DNA from 2 places in the Blastococcus sp. SYSU DS0828 genome. Region 2 is predicted to be linked to the other one. Evidence: riboswitches for the same ligand, from Rfam matches in the RefSeq annotation. Region 2 holds a riboswitch; the other holds the start of a gene.
What was found. Region 2 has a riboswitch for thiamine pyrophosphate ahead of thiM (hydroxyethylthiazole kinase). Riboswitches for the same ligand answer to the same signal wherever they lie in the genome.
Positions count from the first base shown of each region.

Region 1: it holds a riboswitch for thiamine pyrophosphate, as region 2 does, so the genes downstream of both, ACI79Q_RS07460 (purine-cytosine permease family protein) here and thiM (hydroxyethylthiazole kinase) in region 2, are expected to answer to the same signal.

Region 1 is NZ_JBJHAK010000007.1:1,837-10,522, forward strand. Features, by position in the region: gene ACI79Q_RS07435 (thiamine phosphate synthase) at 1-226, opposite strand, end outside; gene ACI79Q_RS07440 (thiazole synthase) at 223-1,035, opposite strand; gene thiS (sulfur carrier protein ThiS) at 1,040-1,240, opposite strand; gene thiO (glycine oxidase ThiO) at 1,246-2,364, opposite strand; gene thiE (thiamine phosphate synthase) at 2,361-2,987, opposite strand; gene ACI79Q_RS07460 (purine-cytosine permease family protein) at 2,984-4,330, opposite strand; TPP riboswitch at 4,320-4,431, opposite strand; gene ACI79Q_RS07465 (thiaminase II/PqqC family protein) at 4,478-5,071, shown strand; gene ACI79Q_RS07470 (TenA family protein) at 5,068-5,685, shown strand; gene ACI79Q_RS07475 (Nramp family divalent metal transporter) at 5,731-7,023, opposite strand; gene ACI79Q_RS07480 (Mut7-C RNAse domain-containing protein) at 7,122-7,841, opposite strand; gene ACI79Q_RS07485 (SDR family NAD(P)-dependent oxidoreductase) at 7,981-8,686, shown strand, end outside.
Region 2 is NZ_JBJHAK010000016.1:29,425-38,110, reverse strand. Features, by position in the region: gene ACI79Q_RS13615 (NfeD family protein) at 1-98, shown strand, start outside; gene ACI79Q_RS13610 (flotillin family protein) at 95-1,615, shown strand; gene ACI79Q_RS13605 (TenA family protein) at 1,622-2,293, opposite strand; gene thiD (bifunctional hydroxymethylpyrimidine kinase/phosphomethylpyrimidine kinase) at 2,290-3,102, opposite strand; gene thiE (thiamine phosphate synthase) at 3,099-3,761, opposite strand; gene thiM (hydroxyethylthiazole kinase) at 3,761-4,567, opposite strand; TPP riboswitch at 4,561-4,654, opposite strand; gene ACI79Q_RS13585 (DUF3291 domain-containing protein) at 4,736-5,239, shown strand; gene ACI79Q_RS13580 (Type 1 glutamine amidotransferase-like domain-containing protein) at 5,236-5,889, shown strand; gene ACI79Q_RS13575 (hypothetical protein) at 5,993-6,247, shown strand; gene ACI79Q_RS13570 (helicase) at 6,260-7,843, opposite strand; gene ACI79Q_RS13565 (alpha/beta fold hydrolase) at 8,216-8,686, shown strand, end outside.

The sequences.
Region 1 (8,686 bases), on a different contig from region 2:
CCGCCCCGGTGGCGCCGGGCGCACCGGCGCGCAGCAGCACGCCGCCCACCGACGCGATCACGGGCGCCAGCTCCGCGGCCAGCAGGTCCCGCTCGGCAGCGGGCAGGTCCTTCTCCCGGAGCACCACCGCGCGCGCTCCGGCCTCGACCGCTGCCGCGACCACGTCCACCAGCGGCCGGTCGCACTGGGTGCGGTCGGTGAGCACCAGGAGGCGGGGCGGCGTCACAGCTCGGGCAGCCCCTGCATCGACGTGGAGGCCTCGGCGTGCCAGCGCCGCGGGATGCGCCCGGCCCCCCGGGCGAGCCTGCCGGCCTCCACCCCGTGGCGCATCGCCAGGGCCATCCGCTCCGGTTCCCGCGCCCGGGTGACGGCGGAGGCGAGCAGGACGGCGTCGCAGCCCAGCTCCATCGCGAGCGTCGCGTCCGACGCCGTCCCGATGCCCGCGTCCAGCACCACCGGGACGTCGACCGCCTCGCGGAGGAGCGCGATGTTGTGCGGGTTGCGGATGCCCAGGCCGCTGCCGATCGGCGAGCCCAGCGGCATGACGGCCGCGCACCCGATGTCGGCCAGCCGGCGCCCGAGGATCGGGTCGTCCGTGGTGTACGCCAGCACGGTGAACCCGTCGGCGACGAGCTCCTCGGCCGCCTCGAACAGCTCGATCGGGTCGGGGAGCAGCGTGTGCTCGTCGCCGATGACCTCCAGCTTCACCCAGGAGGTGTCGAACGCCTCGCGGGCCAGCCGGGCGGTCAGGACCGCTTCCCGGGCGGTCCGGCACCCGGCCGTGTTGGGCAGCAGCCGCACCCCGCACCGGTCCAGCACCTCGAGCATCGCCGCACTGCTGGAGGCCTCCACCCGGCGCAGTGCCACCGTCACCAGCTCGGTGCCGGAGGCCACGACGGCCCGCTCCAGCGACTCGAGACTGGGCGCCCCGCCGGTGCCCAGCAGCAGCCGGGACGTGAACGTCTCCCCGCCGAGGAGGAAGGGATCGGCCTTCTCCTCCTGCTCCAGCGCGGGGACCACCTCGTGCACGGTCATCGGGTCAACCTCCTGCGGTGGGGGCGAGGACTTCCAGGCTGTCCCCGGCGGAGAGCCGGGTCGACTCCCAGCCGCTCCGGGGGACGACGTCGCCGTTGCGCGCGACGGCGACCTTGCCGTGGCCGTTGGTGCGGGCTTCGACGAGCGCGGCGACGGTGCAGTCGTCGTCCACGTCGGTGGGCACGCCGTTGACGGTCACCTGCATGCGGATCACCTTCCGAACCTGTCTGCGGTGAAGGGGGCGGCGAGACCGGGCAGCTCGCCGGTCGCGAGGTGCTCGGCGACCACCTCGCCGGTCACGGGCGCCAGGAGGACGCCGTTGCGGTAGTGCCCGGTCGCCAGGACCACGCCCGGCACCCCCGATGGTCCCAGCAATGGCCCGTTGTCCGCCGTCGCGGGCCGCCACCGGGCGATGGTCTCGACCAGCTCCAGCTCGGAGACGCCGGGGACCACCTCGAGCGCGTCGTGCAGCAGGTCGTGCACGCCGCCGGCGGTGACCGCGGCGTCGAAGCCCCGGTCCTCGACGGTGGCGCCGACGATCAGCCCGTCCCCGGTCACGCCGTCGTCGTACGGCACCAGGTACACCTGCCGCCCGCGCACCAGCGCCCGCACGGTCCCCTCCAGCAGGCCGGCGGCCCCCCGCATGCGGAGGATCTGCCCCTTGACCGGCCGGACGGGCAGCGGGGGAACCCCGGTGAGCGCGCCGCTGCGCGCGCCCAGGGCCACCACGACGGCGTCGGCGGCCAGCTCCGTGCCGTCGGCCAGCCGCACCCCGGCGGCCCGGCCGTCCACGACCCGCACCTCCGCGACCCGGGAGGACACCAGCCGGACGCCGGCCGCCTCGGCGGCGGCCAGCAGCCCGGCGTGCAGGGCCCGGCCGTCCACCGAGTGGTCGCCCGGGACGTGCAGGGCGCCCCGTACCCGCGGCGACAGCGACGGCTCGCGGCGCCGGGCGGCCCGCGCGGTCAGCCGCTCGACGGCCAGTCCGAGCTCGCGCTGGAAGTCCAGCAGGGCATCCAGCGCGCGCATGTCGTCCTCGTCGAAAGCGACGACGACGGTGCCCTGCGTGCGCAGGCCCACCGGCACGCCACCGGCCCGCTCCACCTCCGCGACGAAGGCGGGATAGCGCTCCAGCGACGCCAGGCACAGCCGGAGCAGCGCCTCCTCGCCGTAGGCGGCCTCGGTGACCGGCGCGAGCATGCCGGCGGCGGCCTGCGACGCACCGCCTCCGGGCGCGTCGTCCACCACGGTGACCGGCAGGCCCCGCTGGGCCGCCCGCCACGCCACCGACAGCCCGATCAGCCCACCGCCGACGACGACGACGGTCACGGTCTGCCGCCCAGGGCCCGGAGCAGCTCACGGGTGGCGGCACCGGGGTCGGCCGCGGCCGAGACGGCGCCGACGACGGCCACCCCGGCGGCGCCGGCGGCGAGCAGGTCCGGGATCCGCTCGACGGTCACCCCGCCGATGGCGATCACCGGGATCTCGACCGCCTCGGCCACCGCACGCACTCCTGCCGGGCCGAGGGGAGCGGGCAGCCCGGCCTTCGTCGCCGTCGCGTAGGCGGGCCCGACGCCGAGGTAGTCGGCGCCCTGGGCCACCAGGAGGCGGGCGCGTTCCGGGTCCCGGGCCGTGCCGCCCAGCAGGTGCCCCGGGCCGGCCAGCCGGCGGACGACGTCGAGCGGCAGGTCGTCGGCGCCCAGGTGCGTGCCGTGGGCGCCGACGGCCAGCGCCAGGTCGACGCGGTCGTTGACCAGGCAGGTCGCCCCCGCGCCCGCGCAGACCTCCACCACCCGGCGGGCGAAGTCGTAGCGCTCCCGGTCGGAGGCGTCCTTGGACCGCACCTGGACCACCGGGGCGCCGGCGGCGACCGCGGCGGTCACCGCGTCGAGCGCCGCCCGGCCGACCCGGGCGTCGGTCAGGACGTGCAGGCCCCCGAGGGACGCGGTCACGCCGCCGCCCGGCGGTGCCGCAGCGCGCCCGGCAGGGCCACGGCCACGGTCAGCAACGCGGCCACGGCGAGGCTCACCAGCGAGGCCGACCAGCCGTTGGCCGGGTCGATGCCGAGGTCGGTCTGGCGCTCGGTCCACCACGTCGTCCAGGCCGCACCCGGACCGGCGAAGAAGGTCGGCAGCGTGAGCTGGTAGGCCACGAAGCCGGCCACCCAGGGGAGCAGGAGCAGCGGGCGGGCGCGCGCGGTGTCGGAGGTGTCCCACGCCCCCCGGGGCAGCAGGAAGTAGGCGACGACGAAGACCCCGATGAGCGGGACGAACACCGCGCCGATCAGGAAGAGGAACGGCTCGTACGCGGCGAGGTCGAAGGCCAGGGCGAGGGTGGTGGCCACGACGCCGACCGCCACGGCGAGCACGCGGCGGTCGAGCCGGGCCACCACGTTCTGGGCCGAGACCGCGGTCGAGTACACGTTGGCGAACGCCTCGTCGACCTCCACCACGAGCAGCACCAGGACGGCGACCAGACCCAGCGGGACGGCGAGCATCGCGTCGATGACGTCGAGCCCGCCGCGGCCGTAGGCGGCCAGCGCGATGACCCCGAGGCTGAACATGGCCACGGTGGCCAGGCCGTAGCCGGACGCCGTCCCGACGAAGGCGGTCCGGCCGCTGCGGACGTGCCGGGTGTAGTCGGCTGCCAGCGGGAACCACGAGATCGGCAGGGCGATGACGATGTCGGCCGCCGTCCAGAAGGACGTCGCCCCGCCCTCGGTCACCGGTGGCAGCGGCTCGGACAGGACCTGGACGAAGAGGTACGCGATCGCGGCGATCGCCGCCCAGACGGCGTAGCGCGCAAGCACCCGCACGACACCGAGCGGGCGCAGCGCCATCAGGGTGGCGAAGGCGCCCGCGGCGATCGCGAACGGCCAGCGCGGCGCGTCGAGGGCGCGCGCGGCGGCCTCGGAGATGATCAGGATCTCGAAGGCGGCCCAGCCGACGCACTGCACGAGGTTGAAGCCGGTGGGCAGGAACGAGGTCCGCCGGCCCAGCAGGCCGCGGAGCAGCACCATCGCCGGCACGCCCTCGCGGGCGCCGGCGGCGGCGCCCAGCCCCAGCAGCACCGACCCGATGACCGCGCCGACGACGATGGCCCCGATCGTGTGCCACAGCGGCCGGTCGGCGAGGACCACGAAGGTGGCTGCCACGGGCAGCAGCAGGCTGATGCCCAGGCTGGCCCAGAGGCCGGCGGTCTCCCGCAGGCCCAGGGTCCTGGGCGGCGGCTCGGACAGGGTGAGGGGCGCATCTCCCCCGCGGGTGGCTGCGCCGACGGTTCCGGACGTGCTCATGATCGCTCCCTACGCCGGCATTACCCGGTCAGGTTCCAGCGGTCGGCGGCGCGGCAGCCGCCCTCTCAGCCCGGTCGATCCGAGCTCCCGCACCACGGCCTCGGCCGTGACACCGCCACCCTAGGCCGTCTCGTACAGTCGGCGCCCGTGCCGGTCGACGAGCTGCCAGTCCGCCATGCCGAGGCCTTCGCGGACGCCACCCGCCATCCCTTCCTCGCCGCCGTGCGGGACGGCACGATCGCGCCGTCGGCCTTCGACACCTGGCTGGTGCAGGACGCGCGGTTCGTCGCCGACCTCCTCCGCTTCCAGGCGCGGCTGCTGGCCCGGGCGCCCCGGCCGGCCCAGGAGGTGCTCGCCCGCGGAGCCCTGGCCCTGGTCCAGGAGCTGGACTGGTTCGAGGAGCGGGCGGCGGCCCGGGGACTGGACCTCTCCGCGCCCGCGCTGCCGGCGACGACCGCCTATGCGGAGCTGCTCGAGCGGCTGGACGGCGCCGATGTCCCGGCCGCGCTGACCGCGCTGTGGACCATCGAGCGCACCTACCTCGACGCCTGGTCGGCCGCGCTCCCGGGTGCACCGGCCTACCGGGAGTTCGTGGAGCACTGGACGGCGCCGGAGTTCGGCGGGTACGTGGCGGACCTCGCCGCGGCGGTGGACGCGGTCGGCGGAGGCGACGAGCGCGTCTTCCTCGAGGTGGTCACCGCAGAGGTCGCGTTCTGGGACATGGCGGTGGCGACGGGATGAGCCTGGCCCGTGAGCTCTGGACCGACGAGGCCGGCCTCGCCGCCGCGGCGCTGTCGCACCCGTTCGTGCAGGGGATCGCCGACGGCACGCTGCCGCGGGACCGGTTCGCCGGCTACGTGGCCCAGGACGCGTTCTTCCTGGAGGCGTTCGCCCGGGCCTACGCGCTGGGCGTCGCGCACAGCCCCGACCGCGCCACCCTCGACGTCTTCGCCGACCTGCTGGCCGGGGTCCGTGAGGAGCTGGGGCTGCACGCGTCCTACGCGCAGCGCTGGGGCATCGACCTGACCGCCGTCCGGCCGGGGCCGGCGACGTCGGCCTACACCGACTTCCTGCTGGCCACGGCCTCGCTGGGCGGCGTGGCGCTCACCTGCGCGGCGATGACCCCGTGCATGCGCCTCTACGCCCATCTCGGGCAGTCGCTGGCCGACCGCGCGTCGGGCCCGTACGAGGAGTGGGTGCGCACCTACGCCGACCCGGGCTTCGAGGAGCTCGCCGCCACGCTCGAGCGGCTGCTCGACGCCGTCGCCGTCGACACCCCGGCACTGCGGGCGGCCTACTCCCGGGCGATGCAGCTGGAGATCGGCTTCTTCGACGCCGCCTGGCGCGGCGTCTGACCGGTGCGGCCGGGTGCGCCGCCCGATCGGGAGGTGCCTGCTGATTCAGCCGAGCAGGCCGACCAGCAGGTGGGCGTTGAGCCCGATGATCAGGACCGCGATGACGCTGCCGGCCACGGTGGTGGTCCGGCGGTTCACCCAGCCGCCCATCAGGTCGCGGCGGCTGGTGAGCCACAGCAGCGGCACCAGGGCGAACGGGATGCCGAAGGACAGCACCACCTGCGACCACACCAGCGCGGTGGTGGGGTCCCCGCCCAGCACCAGTACGGCCAGCGCCGGGGCCAGGGTGATCAGCCGGCGGGTGAGCACCGGGATGTGCCGCTTGAGGAACCCGGCCATGACCACCTGGCCGGCGTGCGTGCCCACCGAGGAGGAGGCGAACCCCGAGGCCAGCAGCGCGAGGGCGAAGGCGAGCGCGGCGCCGGTGCCGAGCTGGTCACCGAGCCCGGCGTGCACGCCCTCGAGGCTGTCGACGCCGCTGTCGCTGGTGAACAGCTGCGCGGCGATGACCAGCATCGCGGCGTTGACCAGCCCGGCCAGGCCCATGGCGACGACGATGTCGATCCGCTGAGCCCGCAGCAGCCGGCGGCGCCCCTCGTGCGTGCGGCCGGCGGTGACCGCGTCGCCGTAGCGGCCGGGGGTGAGCGCGGAGTGCACGTAGATCACGTGCGGCATGACCGTGGCCCCGAGGATGCCGGTGGCCAGCACCACGCTCTCCGCGCCGTCGAAGGAGGGCACCATGCCCCCGGCCAGCCCGCCCGGGTCGACGCCGGAGCCGAGGAGGGTGTAGCCGAACCCGATGCCGATGACCAGCAGCAGCCCCGCGATGACCCGTTCGAACGGGCGGTACCCGCGGGACTGCGCCGCCAGCAGGACGAAGGCGACGACGGCGGTGATGACGCCGCCGATCGGCAGCGGGACCCCGAAGAGCAGGTACAGCGCCACGGCGCCGCCGACGATCTCGGCCAGGTCGGTGGCGATCGCCACCGCCTCGGCCTGCAGCCACAGCCCCCGGGTCACGGGCTTGGGCAGCGTCTCGCGGCACAGCGTCGCCAGGTCGCGGCCGGTGGCCAGCCCGAGCTTCGCGGTCAGCGACTGGATCAGCATCGCCATGAGGTTGGCCGCGACGATGACCCACAGCAGCGTGTACCCGAACGCGGCGCCGCCGGCGAAGTTCGTGGCGAAGTTGCCCGGGTCGACGTAGGCGACGGCGGCGACGAAGGCCGGACCGAGCATCGACCACAACCGGCGGCGGCCCGGCTCGGCCAGCGGGGGGCGGTGCGCGGGGGCGCGCAGCGTCGTCGGCAGGACGGCGGCCTCGGTCTTCGACAGGTACACGGCGGTCCTCGCAGGCGGTCTCCGGGTGGGTGGTCGCTCGCTCCCTGCCCGCGCCGCGTGTCACGCCGGGGCCGACCCGTGGCCCCCCGGGGCCAAGGTCAGGCTTGCCTGCCCCGCCCGGTCCGGCGGGCCCGCTCGACCAGCGCGTCGATGCGCGCGGCGTGCGCGCCGCGCCAGTACACCCGCCCGCACACCGGGCACCGGGCGAAGGCGTCGTAGGTGCGGCGGGTGCCGGGCTCCAGCTCCGCCGCCACCTCGTCCTTCGGCACCGGGTGGACGGCGGCCCCGCAAGCGGTGCAGCGGGTGAGCGGCGCCAGCGGCAGAGAGAAGCGGTCGAGCACGTCGTCGAGCTGCTCGCCGGGCCGGCTCCCGCGGACGAGCGCGCCCTGCGGCAGGGCGCGCCGCATGAGCAGCCGCCGGTCCTGCGTGAGCAGCACCCGGCCCTCGGCGGCCGCCCGGGCGACCAGCGCGGCGTCGTCGGCGTCGTTCGACCAGGCGGCGTCGGCCCCGAGCAGCCGCAGCTGCCGCGCGAGGGCGCCCAGCCCGACGTCGAGGAGGAACCCACCGAGCGGGACGGCGACCGGCCGCGGCGCCGGGTCCACCTCGAGCACGGTACCGGGGGCGGTCCGGTCGGCGGGCGTCGCCGGTGCGCCGTCCGCCCGGATCGTCCCCACTTCGGTCAGCGGGATCCCGGCGGCCTGCACCAGGTGCCCGGCCGTCGCGTCGGGGTCGAAGGGCAGCCGGCGTTCGCCCGCTCCCCGGTACCGCGGGGCGAGCAGCCACCGCAGGTCCGGGGCCGGCCGCACGCGCACCTCCATGGCGACGGGCTACCCCGGCCGGACGGCCGCCGACACGCGCCAGGCGTGCGCGGGCCTCTTCCTGGGCACGGAGGTGGCCGTCCGCCGATCCACCCGTGGAGGTCCTGTGTCCGAAGCAACCGCCCGTCCCCTCGCCCTCGTGACCGGTGCGTCCAGCGGCATCGGGCTGGAGCTGGCCAAGCAGTTCGCCGAGCACGGCTTCGATCTGGTGGTCGTCGCCGAGGACGCCGAGCTCGACGCCGCGGCCCAGCAGCTGCGCCAGCGCGGCGCCGCCGTCTCGCCCGTCCGGGCCGACCTCACGGTGCGCGCGGAGGTCGAGAAGGTCGTCGCGGCCGTGCGCGCGGCAGGCCGGCCGCTGGCCGCCGCCGCGCTGAACGCCGGCGTCGGGATCGGGGGTCGCTTCGCCGAGACCGATCTGGAGGCCGAGATCGGGATGGTGGAGCTGAACTGCGTGTCGACGCTGCACCTCGCCAAGCGGGTGGTGCAGGACATGGTGGTCCAGGGGGAGGGGCGGATCCTCTTCACCTCCTCGGTCGCCTCGCAGGCGCCCGAGCCGTTCCAGACCGTCTACTCCGCGACGAAGGCGTTCGTGCAGTTCCTCGCGCTGGGCATCCGCGAGGAGCTGACCGACACCGGCGTCACCGTCACCGCCCTGCTGCCCGGGCCGACCGACACGGAGTTCTTCGACCGGGCCGACGCCACCGACACCAGGCTGGGTGCCAGCGACAGCAAGGACGACCCCGCCCAGGTCGCCCGGCAGGGCTTCGAGGGTCTGATGAAGGGCGAGGCGTCGGTGTTCGCCGGCTCGGTGAGCAGCAAGCTGATGGGGCGGCTCTCGGCGCTCA
Region 2 (8,686 bases):
CCCCCGTCTACGTCGTCGAGGCACTCAGCGAGACCGCCGTCCAGGTCGTCTCCACCGCGACGGATCCCCTCACCGAGCCCGGAGGCACCCACCCGTGACGCTGCTCTACGCGATCGGCGGCATCGTCGCCCTGATCATCCTGCTCGTCCTGCTGGTGCTGTCCCGGATCAAGGTGGCCGGCCCCAACCAGGCGTTCATCGTCACCGGGCGCCAGGGTCGCCAGGTCACCGACACCAGCGGCGTCGTCTCCCGCGACCAGTCCGGCCAGAAGGTCGTGATGGGCGCGAGCGTCTTCGTGCTCCCGGTCGTGCAGAAGCTGCACACGATGGACCTCTCCAGCCGCCGGATCCCGGTCGGTATCCGCGGTGCGGTCAGCAAGCAGGGCGTGAAGTGCGACCTCGAGGGCGTCGCCATCGTGAAGGTCGGCGGCACCGAGAGCTCGATCCGCGCGGCCGCCCAGCGCTTCCTCAACCAGCAGGAGGGCATCGACACCTTCACGTCGGAGGTGCTCGCCGGTGCGCTGCGCTCGATCGTCGGCCGGCTGACCATCGAGGAGATCATCCGCGACCGGGCCGCCTTCGCCTCCGCCGTCGCCGAGGAGGCCGAGTCCTCGCTCACCGGCCAGGGTCTCGTGCTGGACACCTTCCAGCTGCAGGACATCCAGGCGGAGGGGTCCTACCTGGCCGACCTGGGCCGCCCGGAGGCCGCCCGGGTGCTCAAGGAGGCGAGCATCGCCGAGGCGCGCGCCCGGCAGGCCGCGCAGCAGGAGCAGTTGCTGGCCGACGAGGCGATCGCGATCGCCCAGCGCCAGCTGGCGCTCAAGCAGGCGGAGATCACCGCCGAGACCGACGCCGCGAAGGCCCGCGCGGCGGCCGCCGGGCCGCTGGCGCAGGCCGCGCAGGACCAGGCGGTCCTCATGGAGCAGGAGAAGGTCGCCGAGCGGACGGCGGCGCTGACCGAGCGCCAGCTCGACACCCAGGTCCGCCGCCCGGCCGACGCCGAGCGCTACCGGGTCGAGCAGGAGGCCGAGGGGCGCAAGAACTCCGCCATCCTCACCGCCGAGGCGGAGCGCCAGGCCACCATCGCCGCCGCCCAGGCCGCCGCCGAGCAGGCCCGGCTCTCCGGGGAGGGCGAGCGGGCGCGGCGCTCGGCGCTCGCCGAGGCGGAAGCGATCGAGGGCGCCAAGCGCGGTGAGGCCGAGAAGCAGCGCCGCCAGGCGATCGCCGACGCGGTCGAGCGCGAGGGCGCCGCCGAGGCGGCCGCGATCCTCGCCCGCGGTCAGGCCGAGGCCGAGGCGCTCGATGCGCGCTCCGACGCCTTCGCCAAGTACGGCGAGGCGGCGATCCTGGAGATGCTGGTCAAGGTGCTGCCCGAGGTCGTGGGTGCGGCGGCCGCCCCGCTGTCCAGCGTGGACAAGATGACCGTCATCTCCTCCGACGGGGCGGGCTCGCTGGGGAAGTCGGTCGCGGCGAACGTCGCCCAGGGGCTGCAGCTGTCCGGTGACCTCACCGGCATCGACGTGGCAGCGCTGCTGCGCCGGCTCAGCGGCTCGGCGGCGCAGGGCGTGACCACCGTGCCGATCTCGTCGGACGGGGACGGCGCCTCCCGGGGCTGACGCCGGTCAGATCGCGACGGCCCACGCCTCGCCGGCGTGGGCCGCGCGCCAGAACTCCAGCTCGTACCGGGTGGCGATGGCGAACGCGGTGAGCATGGCGGCCTCCTGGTCGGGCGCGGTGCGCGCCGCGGCGTCGGTCAGCCGTCGGGCGGCGGCCGCGGCCACCTGGAACGGGGCGACGTCGTAGGTGGCCACCCACCGGCGGTACGGGTGGTCGGCGGCGGCCCGCGCGGCGGGGGCCAGCCGGGCGCCGACGTCGGCGTACACCCAGTAGCAGGGCAGGACGGCCGCGGCGGCGACCGGGTACGGCGCGGTCGCCGCCGTCGCCACGAGGTAGGAGGTGTACGCCAGGCAGGTCGGCGACGGCTCCGGCGGGGCGCCGGCCTGCCCCAGCAGCTCCGAGCCGAGCAGGTCGGCGTGCAGCTGCGTCTCCACGACCGCGCAGTTCTGCGCCGAGCCGGCCCAGAACGCGGCCGCCTCCGGGTCCGGGGCGCGGGCCGCCAGCAGCGCCAGCGCGCGGGCGTAGCCGCCCAGGTACAGGGTGTCCTGCTCCAGGTAGTGGCGGAACGCCTCGGGTGCCAGGGTGCCGGCGGCCAGCTCGGCGAGGAAGGGCAGCTCGTCGATCGCCCGGCGGAGGTCGGCGGTCGCCGCCCAGGCCCGGTCGCCGAACCCCCTCACGCGGGCCAGATCCCGGCGAAGTGGTGCACCGGGCCGTGGCCGGACCCGATCCCCAGCGCGCCGCCCCCGGCCAGGGCCCGCTGCAGGTAGTCGCGGGCGGGCTCCACCAGGGCTGCCCAGTCCGGGGGCGCACCGGCGCGGGCCGCCAGCGCGGTCAACGCCGACGAGAGGGTGCAGCCGGTCCCGTGCGTCGCCGTCGTGCTCACCCGGGGGCGGCGGGTCTCCGTCGTCCCGGCGGACGTGGCCAGCACGTCGACGCTGTCGGGGCCGCCGAGGTGGCCGCCCTTCAGCAGCACCGCGCCGGGCCCGAGGTCGAGCAGTGCCCGCGCCTGCTCGTGCAGCCCGTCCACGTCGGTGGCCGGCTCGCCGTCGAGCAGCGCGGCGGCTTCGGGCACGTTCGGGGTGATCAGGTCCGCGAGCGGCAGCAGCTCGGTGCGGACGGCGGCCACCGCGTCGTCGTCGATGAGCCGGTGCCCGCTGGTCGCCACCATCACCGGGTCGCAGACGACCGGGCCGGGGCGCCGCTCGGCCAGCACGCCCGCCACCGCCCGCACCACGTCGGCGCTGCCCAGCATGCCGAGCTTGGTGGCGTGCACGTCGACGTCGTCGAGCAGGGTGTGCAGCTGCTGGGCCACGAAGTCGGCTGGCACCGGGTGGACCCCGGTGACTCCCCGGGTGTTCTGCGCCGTGAGCGCGGTGAGCACCGCCGTGCCGTACGCGCCGAGCGCGCTGAAGGTCTTCAGGTCGGCCTGGATGCCCGCTCCGCCGCTGGGGTCGCTGCCAGCCACGGTGAGCGCCGTGGGCGTCATCGCGCACCCACCGGGGCGAGCTCGGCACGGAGCGCCGCGGCCGCAGCGCGTGGGTCGGGGGCGGCGCAGACCGCGGAGACCACGCAGACGCCGTCCACCCCGGTGGCGGCCACGGCGGCGGCCCGGGCGGCGTCGATGCCGCCGATCGCCACGGCCGGCAACCCGCCCGCGTGCGCCGCGCCCGTCAGCTCCCGCACCGCGTCGAGGCCCAGCCCGGGGCCCGCCTCCGGCTTCGTCGGCGTCGCCCACACCGGGCTCAGGCCCACGTGGTCGACGGTGCCCGGCGGCAGCCGCAGGGCGGCGGTCAGGTCGGCGGTGCTCTCCACGGAGAGGCCGAGCAACCGGTCGGGTCCGAGCGCCGCCCGCACCTCGGCCGCCGGCAGGTCCTCCTGCCCGATGTGCACGCCGGAGGCGCCGGCCAGCAGGGCGACGTCGAGGGCGTCGTTCACCAGCACGGCCACGTCCGGCCGGTCGGCGAGCGCGGCCTGCACCGAGCGGGTCAGCGCCAGCAGGTCCCGGCGGGAGGCGTGCTTGTCGCGCACCTGGACGGCGGTGACCCCACCGGCCACCGCCGCGCGGACCACGTCGGCCACCGACCGTGGCCGGCACAGCTCCGTGTCGGTGACCAGGTAGAGCGTCGGGTCGAACGGCGGTCGCATCAGTCGCTCCGCACGTCCGCGCCCGCGAGGTCGTCGGGGCCGACGGCGTCCAGGGCGTCGAGCCAGGCGGGCGCGAACGTGCCGGGCCCCGTGGCGGTCTCGGCGGCCCGCTCCGCGGCGAGCGCGACGTGCGCGTGCCCTGCCACCGCACCGGTCAGGGCGTCGCCGGTGGCGGCGACGTAGGCCGCCACCAGGGCGCCGAGCGCGCACCCGGCACCCGTGGTGCGGGTCAGCAGCGGTGAGCCGCCGCCCACCCGGATGGTCCGCGCGCCGTCGGTGATCAGGTCCACCGCGCCGCTGACGGCCACCACACCCCCGGTGCGTGCCGCGAGCTGTGCGGCGGCGGTCGCCGCGTCATCGGCGCCGGCGGTGCTGTCGACCCCGCGGCCGCCGGCGCCGGCGCCGGCCAGCGCCATGACCTCCGAGGCGTTGCCGCGCACCACGGCCGGCGAGAGCTCGACCAGCTCGCCGGCGAGCGCCGTGCGGTAGGCCAGCGGACCCACGGCCACCGGGTCGAGCACCCAGGGGGTGCCCGCCGCGCCGGCCGAGCGGGCGGCCAGCCGCATCGCCGCGGCGGTGCGCTGGTGCACGGTGCCCACGTTGACCAGGACGGCGGAGGCGACGGCGGCGAAGTCCTCGGCCTCCTCCGGGGCGTCGACCATCGCCGGCGCCGCGCCGACGGCCAGCAGGGCATTGGCGGTGAGCGTCTGCACCACCGTGTTGGTCAGGCAGTGGACGAGCGGTGCGTTCTCGCGCAGCGCCGCGCGGGCGGCGCGCAGGTCGACGACTTCCACAGCATCGGACATGCCGGTGACATCCCTTCGCCAGTGTGAACTGGAGCAGGTTCGACGGGTGTGTTCTCAGTCCCGGGCGGGACACCCCGTGCCACGTACGGGCTCGAACCTAGCGCAGCGGGCCGGGGGCCGTCACCGCCGACCTCGTCGACGGACGGGCGGGTGCCCTACGGTCGGCCCGTGGACCACCACCTCGCCCAGGTCAACGTCTCCCGCCTGCTCGCCCCGCTCGACAGCCCCGTGCTGGCCGATTTCATGGCCGCCCTGGACGAGGTCAACGCCGAGGCCGACCGGGCGCCCGGCTTCGTCTGGCGGCTGCAGACCGAGGACGGCAACGCCACCTCGGTGCAGGCGTTCGGCTGGGACGCCGCCGGCAGCCACGGCGTGATCGTGAACCTCACCGTCTGGCGGGACGTCGAGTCGCTGGCCGCCTACGTCTTCGGCGGGCGGCACGTGCAGATCATGCGGCGGCGCCGGGAGTGGTTCTACCGCGCCGCCGAGGCGACGACCGCGCTGTGGTGGATCCCGGCGGGCACCCTGCCGACCACCGACGACGCGGAGGCGCGCATCCGGCACCTGCGAGCGCACGGCCCGACCCCCGAGGCGTTCACCTTCCGCACGCACTTCCCGCCGCTGGAGGGAGCCGTGGCGCCGTCGTCGGACGACTGGCTCTGCCCGGCATGAGGCTGCTGCTCACCTCCGCCGGCCTCTGCGACCCGACGCTGGTCGCGGCGACGGAGGAGCTGGCCGGACGCCCGCTGAGCGGGCTGCGGGCCGCCGTCGTCCCCACGGCGGCCAACGTCATCGCGGGCGACAAGGGCTGGCTGATCGCCGACTTCGTGAACCTGCAGCGCGCCGGGTTCGCCGAGGTCGACATCGTCGACGTCTCGGCGCTGGAGGCCGAGGTGTGGGAGCCGCGACTGGAGGCGGCCGACGTCCTGGTGCTCACCGGTGGGGACACCACGCACCTGCTGCGGTGGCTGCGCCGCTCGGGCCTGGCCGACCGGCTGCCCGATCTGCTCGGTGAGCGGCTGCTGATCGGGATCAGCGCCGGCAGCATGGTGCTCGGGCCGCACCTCGCGCTGAGCCAGTCGGAGCAGCCGCGACCGGAGGACACCGTGGGCCTCGGCCTGGTCGACGTCCTGGTCGTGCCGCACCTGGGCTCGCCGTACTTCCCGAACGCGTCGGAGGAGGCCCTCCGGGAAGCGGCGCGCGACCTGGGGCACCGCGTGTTCGGGCTGGCGGACGGCACCGCGCTGGCCGTCGACGGCGACCGCGTGGCGGTCGTCGGCGCGGGTCCGCACCTGGAGCTCGAGCCGGCCGCGTCGCGATGAGCGCAGCCGCCACGGAGCCCGCCCGCGCGGTGCGTCGGGGTCTGCCGGATCGGGTTGGTGGTGGTCCCTTGCCCGCTCGTCGGTCGCCCGCCACGCTGGGCGGATGGTGCAGAGCGGAACGAGCGTGGGCACGGTCGTCCGGTGGGACGGCGACGAGGGGGGCGGCCTCGTCGAGTCGCCGGACCTCCCCGGCCACTGCTGGGTCGAGGTGGGAGCGCTGCATCCCAGCGCCCGTGGCTCCCTTCGCGCGGGGCAGGTCGTGGAGGTCTCCTGGACCGAGACGGGCGTCGGCGACCATCCCGTCCGGGCCGACCTGGTGACGCCTCGCGACGACCTGCAGGCCACGCCGGGAGCCTGAGCCCGGTGGAGCTCAGGCCTCGGTGAGGGCGGTGCTGGGCAGCCAGTCGGCGTCGAGCAGCTCGGCGATCTCCCGCAGGGCCGAGGTGTCCGCCCCGGCGGTGGAGCCGCTGACCGCCAGCCGCTCCACCATCACCCGGGCCACCTGCTCCTCCACCGTGTCCGCGGCGAACGCCACCCGCCACGGCGAGGTCTTCCCGTCCCGGTGCGTCCGGCCGGTCACCTGCCGGGCCTGGATGCCGGAGAACCGCGGCTGGTGGAACAGCCCCACGCGGGGCGCCTCCGACGCCGTCGACCCGTCGGGCAGCAGCTCACCGGCGTGCAGGCTGATCGACGCGGTCACCGTGAAGACGCACACCGCCGCGTCGCCGCGCTGGAACCGCAGCCGCTCGGCCTCGACGTCGAAGCGGTCGCGCCCGTAGATGCCGGCCACCGGGATGCCGGCGTCCAGCAGCGCCTCGCGGATCGGATCGGCCGCCGTCTCCACGAACTCGACCGAGACCGCGACCTGCCGCTCCGCCTCCACCTGCGCCTTGATCCAGTCGACCGTCGCCTGCACGCGGATCAGCCCGGCCTTCTGCCGGAACCGCAGCAGGGCCGCGCGACCGCGGGCGGACTGCCGGCCGCGCCGGGCCAGTTGCATCTCCGCGCGGAACTCCGACCACTCGGCCTCGTACTGCGCCCGCTCGGCCGGGCTGAGCAGCACCGGCGTCCCCGTCACCGACACCGGTCCCCACGGGGCCGGGCGATGCAGCGTCGCCGGTGGATCGGCGTCGGCGAGCCAGGACTGCAACCGGGCGAGGTCGGCCCGGCGCTCGTCGGCGTCCTCGGTCCACTGCCAGCCGTAGCGGCCACGTTCCACGTGGAACGTGTGCCGCTCGAGCGCCTTCGGCAGGTCGGCCCAGTCCTTGATCGACTCCTCGTTCCGGGCGGCGAACTCCGGGGCCAGGTAGGGCAGCTCCAGGGGGGTGTGCGCCGGCGTCGCGGTCGCGGCCAGGACGTACGGGGTGTCCTTGACCCGCGCGGCGCCGGAGACGGCCTTCCAGTGCTTCCACCGCTGCGTCGTCGTGTGCCGCACCATGTGCGCCTCGTCGGCGACGACGACGTCGAAGCGCAGCTTCGCCACCTTGCCCAGCCGGTCCCAGGTGGTCACGCACCAGCGCAGGCCACCGTCGCCGAAGCCGGCGATCGAGCGCGCCCAGTGCGGGATGGTGATGGCGGCCGGCCGGTCGGCGATGACCAGCACGGTGCGGACGTCGCGCTGCTCGGCGATCGCCTTGACCGCCAGGATCGCGGTTCCGGTCTTGCCGACGCCGGGATCGTCACCGAGGAGGAAGACCCTGCCCCCGGCGGCCGCATGGGCCGCCACCACGTCGGCGCCGTCGCACTGCTGGTCCCGTGGCGTGAGCGGCCGGGCCTCGGGAAGGGGGCGGGGCGCCTCGTTGAGCTCGTCCTCGAGGAAGCGCTCGAGGCTGTAGGGCGGCGGGTCGTAGGGCGCGAGCTCGGGCGGCAGTGACCGGCCCACCCACACGTGCGCCTGCAGGCCCGGGTGCCAGACCGCTCCCGGCGCGGGCGCGCGGAACGGCACGGCCAGCACCCACACCCTCTCCCCCGGGCCCGCGCTGGGCAGCTCGGGCGCGGCCTTCTTCGGCGTGGGCTTCCGCGCTGCCGGCTTCCGTGGCGCGGCCTTCCTCGTGGTCCCCGTCGACCGTCGAGTGCCGGTCGCGCTCCGGCGTCGTCCTGGCATCTGCTCCCCCTCGTGGACCTCCCGGCACGGTAGAGGCGGGAAGCGACGCCGCCCCGCAGGAGCCGAGCGCGCCGCCGTCGGATCGTCGTGGACGTGTCGTCCCCGGATGGCGACCCCGCCACGTCGACGGCGGGTGCCTCGCGCTGGACGGCGACACCGGCGAGACGGAGGTGGTGCTGGACTGAGCGGGGCGCGGCGCCGGGCGTCTGGTGGAATCGCCGGGTGACGTTGAACCCCGAGGAGGCCCTCGCCGCCCGGACGCTGGGCGAGGCCGGACCGCGCGTCGTCTTCGTGCACGGGCTCTTCGGCCAGGGGAAGAACTGGACGACGATCGCCAGGGGGCTGGCCGACGACCACCGGGTGACCCTGCTCGACCTGCCCAACCACGGTCACTCGCCGTGGACCGAGCGTGTCGACTACGTGGACATGGCCGAGATGGTCGCCGCCGAGCTGGAGTCCTTCGGCGAGCCGGCCACCCTCGTCGGTCACTCCATGGGCGGCAAGGTCGCGATGCAGCTGGCGCTGCGCCGGCCGGAGCTGCTGCGCGCACTCGTGGTCGTCGACATCGCCCCGGTCGAGTACCCGCTGCAGGGCGGGCGGACCGAGGACCCCGACGAGGAGGCCTCGCCGTTCGCGGCCTTCATCGCCGCGATGCGGGCGATCGACCTGGGTGCGCTGGAGTCCCGTTCGGAC